DNA from 2 places in the Exiguobacterium sp. SH4S7 genome. Region 1 is predicted to be linked to the other one. Evidence: riboswitches for the same ligand, from Rfam matches in the RefSeq annotation. Region 1 holds a riboswitch; the other holds the start of a gene.

Region 1 (3,408 bases):
CAGGCAAATCCCGTTCACCGAGATGCTGTCGCCGAGCTTCACGTCTTCTAACACGATCTTGCCCGCGAGCGTGAGCCGTAGCGACGGCCCGTTCCGCTTCACTGCTTTCACACTGCCGATTTCTTCAACGATTCCCGTGAACATCGGACTCCCCCTTTCTCATGACGAGCTTGATATCGGTACCGACCGTCTCGACCGAGCCGATCGCGAAGCGCTCGATCGCATCTAACGGCCCGGCTTGGCTCGAGCGATAGACGCCTCGGTTCCCACCGAACACGCGCGGTGACTGATACATGACCCATTCGTCGACGTATCGTCCGTCAAAGAGTGACGTCACGAGCGTCGGTCCCGCCTCGATGAGCAAACGGCCGACGCCGCGACCATGCAAGTCACGAAGGACGTTGTCGAGTGTCGAATAGTCGGCAAGCTCGACACCGTTTTGAGCGAGCTCGGTCCGTTTCACTTCATCACCGGACAGCGTATAGACGAGCACCGGCACGTCTTTCGCGCTCCGGACGAGCTGACTCGAGAGCGGTAAGCGGAGCTCGCGGTCGAGGACGACCCGAAGCGGCTGACGTGTCGGCGTGTCGAGCCGGACGGTCAAGGCAGGGTCGTCGGCGAGCACGGTCCCGATTCCAGTCAAGACGGCATCGACCGTCGCCCGTAGTTCGTGGACGTCACGTCTCGCTTCAGTCCCGGTCACCCACTGGCTCTCACCCGTGTCGAGCGCGACTTTCCCGTCTAGGCTCGTCGCCGTCTTCAATACGACGTACGGCCGTTTCGTCTCAAGCGAACGTAGGAACGCCGGATTGAGCGCACGGGCCTCGTCTTCGAGCAGACCGACTTCGACGTCGATCCCCGCCGCCTTCAAACGGGCGACACCTTTCCCTGCGACGAGCGGGTTCGGGTCTTCCATCGCGATGACGGCGCGCTTGATGCCCGACTCGATCAGCAAGTCGGCACATGGCGGCGTTTTCCCGTAGTGCGAGCACGGCTCGAGCGTGACGTAAATCGTCGCACCGTATGCGGACGCACCGGCCATGCGAATGGCGTGTACTTCGGCGTGCGGTTCACCGGCCTTCAAATGGGCACCGAATCCGACGACGCGACCGTCTTTGACGACGACGGCCCCGACGAGCGGATTCACACCGGTCTGTCCGGTAGCGGACTTGGCCAATTGGATTGCTTGTTGCATGTACTGTTGCATCGTTCTCCCTCCTTGTTTCGTACAAACAAAAAGACCCTAAGGATGTCCTTAGGGTCTCGGCGGGAGGTCTCAGTCGTCATTGGGCGAGCCAAATAAACGTTTTCTTTACAGAAAAACGTACGACGAAGCACAGGTCACGAGGACCTGTCTTTTTTCCTTCTCCCATCCAGACTATACTGTCGGCTCTAGAATCGCACTAGATCCACCGTTCGCACACGTGCGCCCGGGTCACGGACTTAAGGCTCGCGCCCATCACCGCCGGTTGGGAATTGCACCCGACCCCGAAGGAATATTTGTTTGTACTCCTTTACTTTAGCGCAAAAAAGAATCGAAGGCAAAATTAAAAGCGCAAAAAAGCGCCACTCCGATGAGCAGCGCTTCCAATCAAGCCAAGAACAAGACGACGAGCAAACCGACAATCCAGCAATAGAACGAGAAGTACTTGAGCTCCCCCTTCGCCATGATGTGCTGGAACCATTTGAGCGAGATGGCCGTCAGCGCGTACGAGGCGATGAACGCCAAGACGAGCGGACCGAACAGATCACGCGTCGCCGGGTCGGTGAAGAGTGCCGGCCCGTCCAAGATCATCGTCCCGAGACTGACCGGGATGAACAAGAAGAACGAGAACCGGAGCGCCGACTCTTGTTTAATGCCGAGCAACATCGCCATGACGATCGTGGCACCCGAGCGGCTGATCCCGGGGATAAGCGCGACCGCTTGGGCGAGACCGATCAAGATGGCGTCACGTAACGTGATACCGCCGTCACCTTTATTCCCGCGCATGTTGCGGATGAACCAAAGTGCGACCCCGGTCAAAATCAATGTGTAGCCGACCGTCGCGACGCCGCTGAGCGTCTCACCGATCCAATCTCCGAATAACACGCCGAGCACGCCGGCCGGTACGGTCGCGACGAGCAAGAGACCGATGAACTTGACGTCGATCATCGTATCCTCGCTGCGGTCTTTCTTAAATAAGAACGTCCACAGACTGACGACGAGGCGGACGACATCTTGGCGATAAATCGTCAAGACGGCGAGGAGCGACGCAAAGTTGACGAAAATCTCGAACGACAGCCCAGGTAATTCGATATTGAATAGCTCTTGGAAGATGACCAAATGACCGCTCGACGAAATCGGGATCGGCTCCGTGAACCCTTGGACGAGACCAAGCAGCAAGTAAAATAACCATATTGTCATATCATAATATCCTCTTTTCTCAAATTCGCTCAATGCGGCTATTTTAGCAGAATCACAGTTTCATTGACCACCCTTAAAAAAAAATTCGTATATTTTGAAAACTTTTATTGATTAGTCTGAAAATTAAATTTATTATAGAGGTGTACTCAACTGGACAACGGTGATGACCCCATTGTCCAGCTGGGTACATTTTTGTATGGAATTCATATAAATTACCAAAAATAAAACTTTTTGTTTACAAATGAACCCATATAATATTAAATTTGTAATATACCTGTTACCTTTTTTTTCAATCTTTCATCCGACTTTAGACCTATCACGTCCCATTTTTAACATAAAAAACTTACAAAAGCGCTTATAAATCGTAAAAACTATCCGATAGTATGATTGTAGAAGCACTTTCGTCATCATTGTCGGTTCAGATATGAGTCCATGGAAGGAGGAACCATCATTGAGTCAAACGCTATCCACTAATACTCATCACTTATCAACCGAACAGCAACGCATGATTCACTGTATTCGTTTGCTCGGGGATTTATTAAAGGAACGTCCTCGTCGCTCTGTCTATCGTCGTTTCGCGATGGAGCAAAACTGGCCGTCTCCCGAATCGATCATTCGACAGTTCGGATCATGGGCCGAGGCACTCGCCATCGCCGGCTATGAATGGCATGGGGAAATCGCCGTTGATTTACCCGATAAAATGCCAAAATATACACGCGATGATATCGTCGAGACGCTTGCCCTCTATTCACGGGACATGGGTTCGATCATCACGCTGAAGAAATATCAAGAATGGCGGAAACTACATCCGAAAGCACCGAGCCATTACCACATCGTCAAGACGTTCGGTTCGTGGCATGACGCCTGCGCCGAAGCCGGGCTTGAGGCGAGCGTGACTTACTCGAAGTCAGAGTTGTCGAACGCTCTTCGAGAAGCGATTCATGAGATGGGCTTCTCTCTTTCATTCGAGGCGTACCGAGAATGGGCGAAACGCAACAACAAGC
Region 2 (3,408 bases), 210 kb from region 1:
AATGATGACACGGTCAATCCAATCATCGAGTTGCGTGAACACGAAGCCAGCTTTTTTCGCCTCGGCGTTCGACATGTAGTAGTCGACGTCCGTATCGTACGGGGACGACTCCCCATCCTTAATGATTTGGACCGGTTTACCGATATGCTGTCCAATTCGTTCCATGAGCGCACCTAGCGAGATGAGGCCGTCGCTCGCGGCGTTGAACGGCCCCCTCACGTCGGCACGGCCGACCCATTCCAAGAAAGCTGCCGCCTCGAAACTCGAGATGAATCCCATCAACGCCTCCGGATGATGTAATACGATCGGTTCTTCGTTCCGAACCGCGTCGACATAAAATTTTAACCGGTCGGTGTAATCATCCGGCCCTAGGACGATCGGCAACCGCACCGTCGTGACCGGGAACGAGGCCCGATGGAAGAAGTACGATTCGGCCTCTCGTTTCCCTTGTCCGTAATCGTGTTCCGCGTCAAGGTGATATTCATGATGGAGCGGATTGAAGTCGCTCTCTTTTAAAGCTGCCTCTGGCGCATAGACGGACATCGTAGACGTGAGCACATATTTCCCGACCCGGTCCATGAAGGCGTCTGTCGCAATCTTCGCCTGATACGGATTGAAACAAATATTGTCGTAGACGAGGTCATACTCGTTACGTGCGAGGTCTTTCATCGTCGCGACCGACTGACGGTCGCCTTTAATGGAGCGGATCCCTTCCGCTTCCGGCACTTGCAGCTGTCCGCGCGTGACAATCGTCACGTCGTCCCCGGCTTCAGCGAGCCGCAGTGCGAGCCGTTTCCCAAAGTAACGTGAGCCACCAAAAATCAACACTTTTCTCATCACTCCTACCCCCTTCTCATCCTTCTTCCACCAATATTCCCGTTCATTTCCTCTCATTAACATACTCACCAAAAAAGGTTGCCGAACATGTCGGCAACCCGTCTATCGTTTAGCAATCCCCGGGCGTGCCGGCGTTCGCCGCCGTCCGGAAACTCGAGCCGCAACCGCACGTCGCGATCGCGTTCGGATTTTTGATCGTGAAGCCACCGCCGAGCATCGACTGCTTATAGTCGATTTCGAGCCCGTCGACGACACCGTGGTCAGCTTCGGCGACGATGACGCGGACGCCATGATGGTCGAACTGGACATCCTTGTCCGTCTTGTCTTCATCGAACCCCATCCCGTAGGATAAGCCGGTACACCCACCGCCTTGGACTTTAATGCGTAAGAATTGGGCTTCAGGGCGTTCGGTCTGTTTCATCATATCGATGACTTGTAGTGCGGCTGGCTCTGTTAAATGAATCATCTGAACTCCTCCTCATTTATCTTCACTTCAAGTCAACTGACTTGTGATTTTGTGAAATATCTTGTATAACTAAACTGTAACAAAAAAAATTAAATCGTTCCATCTTCGGGGCAGGGTGAAATTCCCGACCGGCGGTATTGAAGACAAGTTCTTCTCAGCCCGTGAGCGAGCAAGGCGTTGCTTGCTGATTTCGTGAGATTCGAAAGCCGACAGTAAAGTCTGGATGGGAGAAGATGGCGGCATCCGACCGATATCCGGATGTTTTCTTTGGCGTGGTTTAAACGTTGATGAGAACATCTATTTCGTATGCGCGTAAACTCTCCCGATTGTTCACACAATCGGGTTTTTCTATGCGACGGGTGCCATTCATCAAGGAGCGACAAAAGGAGAGATTTTGATGAAAACAACGCGCAACAAACGATTGACAACACTGGTGACGCTATCGATGCTCGGGGCGATTTCATTCGTCCTCATGCTCTTTAACTTCCCGCTGCCCTTCCTGCCACCCTTCCTGAAAGTGGATTTCAGTGACATCCCAGCGCTCGTCGCCGGTATCGTCTTCTCGCCACTCGCAGGTGTCGTGGTCGTCGCTCTAAAAAACGTCCTCTACTATGTCTTTAACGGTGGCGGCGTCCCGGTCGGTGAAGTCGCGAACTTCTTTGCAGGTGTCGCATTCATGTATCCGGTCGCTTGGTTCTACCATAAACGTAAAACGAATAAAGCGCTCGCTTCAGGCCTCGTGGCAGGTACGATCACGATGGCGATCAGCTTGGCGATTTTGAACTACCTACTCATCTTACCAGCTTACGCGTTCTTCTTCGGAATGGCCGAGATGGCCGATCCAGCAGTCAAGACGAACCTCGTCCTGTACGGTATCTTACCGTTCAACTTGATTAAGGCATTATTGATCACCGCCTTGTTCGTCCCGCTCTTCCTGAAGTTGAAGCCGTGGATCGAACGTCAACAAATGCAACTGCAAGCTTAATACACAAGCACCCAAAGGAACTTCTCCCTTGGGTGCTTTTTTCGATGCGGATAGTTACATGAACGAACAAGAGCGCCCACCGGAGTGAGCGCTCTTGTTCGTGAATAACGATTAGAGAAGAAGACCAGCGAGAGTCGCTGACATCAAGTTCGCAAGCGTACCTGCGAGAATCGCGAGGACACCCATACGTGCGATGTCGTTACGACGGTTCGGAGCCATACCACCAAGACCACCGAGAAGGATGGCGAGTGATGAGATGTTGGCGAATCCACAGAGTGCGAACGCGATCATCGCTTCTGTACGAGCTGACAAATCACCTGAACCGATGATCGGTGCGAACTCAGAGAAGGCAACGAATTCGTTCAAGACGAGTTTTTGTCCAAGGAAGCTACCGAATTGTACGGCATCTGCCCATGGTACACCGATGACGAACGCGAGCGGTGCAAACACGTAACCAAGGATCAACTGAAGTGAGAGACCTTCTAGACCGAACCAGCCACCGATTCCACCGAGAAGCAAGTTGACGAGTGCGATCAATGAAACGAAGGCAAGAAGCATCGCACCGACGTTCAACGCGAGGAACAACCCGTCTGACGCACCGCGAGCGGCCGCATCGACGAAGTTTGCTGCTTTGTTCTCTTCATCTTCTGCAATCTCGATATCATCATCCGGAGTTTCTGTTTCCGGGACGATGATTTTCGCAAACATCAAACCAGCAGGCGCTGCCATGAAGCTCGCTGCGAGCAAGTACTCGAGCGGAACACCGAGCGCGGCGTATCCAGCAAGTACCGAACCGGCAACCGACGCAAGACCACCGACCATGACGGCAAACAATTCAGATTGTGTCATTGATGGGAGGTAAGGCTTGATGACGAGCGGTGCTTCCGTCTGACCGACGAAGATGTTCGCCGTCGCTGAGAGCGATTCTTTACGTGACGTACCGAGTGCTTTTGCAAGTGCCGTACCGAGGATACGGATAACCCATTGCATGACGCCGATGTAGTAAAGAAATGCAATTAACGAAGACATAAAGATGATGATCGGTAATACTTGGAACGCGAAGACGAAGTTGTCTCCCCCGACTGCCGTACCGAAGACGAAGCCGATTCCGGCGTTCGCC

What was found. Region 1 has a riboswitch for FMN ahead of ribD (bifunctional diaminohydroxyphosphoribosylaminopyrimidine deaminase/5-amino-6-(5-phosphoribosylamino)uracil reductase RibD). Riboswitches for the same ligand answer to the same signal wherever they lie in the genome.
Region 2: it holds a riboswitch for FMN, as region 1 does, so the genes downstream of both, EVJ29_RS01840 (ECF transporter S component) here and ribD (bifunctional diaminohydroxyphosphoribosylaminopyrimidine deaminase/5-amino-6-(5-phosphoribosylamino)uracil reductase RibD) in region 1, are expected to answer to the same signal.

The regions. Positions count from the first base shown of each region.
Region 1 covers NZ_SJUT01000001.1:163,212-166,619, reverse strand. The annotation lists gene ribE (riboflavin synthase) at 1-144, opposite strand, end outside; gene ribD (bifunctional diaminohydroxyphosphoribosylaminopyrimidine deaminase/5-amino-6-(5-phosphoribosylamino)uracil reductase RibD) at 125-1,207, opposite strand; FMN riboswitch at 1,358-1,500, opposite strand; gene EVJ29_RS00750 (undecaprenyl-diphosphate phosphatase) at 1,592-2,404, opposite strand; gene EVJ29_RS00745 (homing endonuclease associated repeat-containing protein) at 2,856-3,408, shown strand, end outside.
Region 2 covers NZ_SJUT01000001.1:369,812-373,219, reverse strand. The annotation lists gene EVJ29_RS01850 (epimerase) at 1-837, opposite strand, end outside; gene EVJ29_RS01845 (HesB/IscA family protein) at 947-1,303, opposite strand; FMN riboswitch at 1,401-1,542, shown strand; gene EVJ29_RS01840 (ECF transporter S component) at 1,701-2,288, shown strand; gene EVJ29_RS01835 (NupC/NupG family nucleoside CNT transporter) at 2,400-3,408, opposite strand, start outside.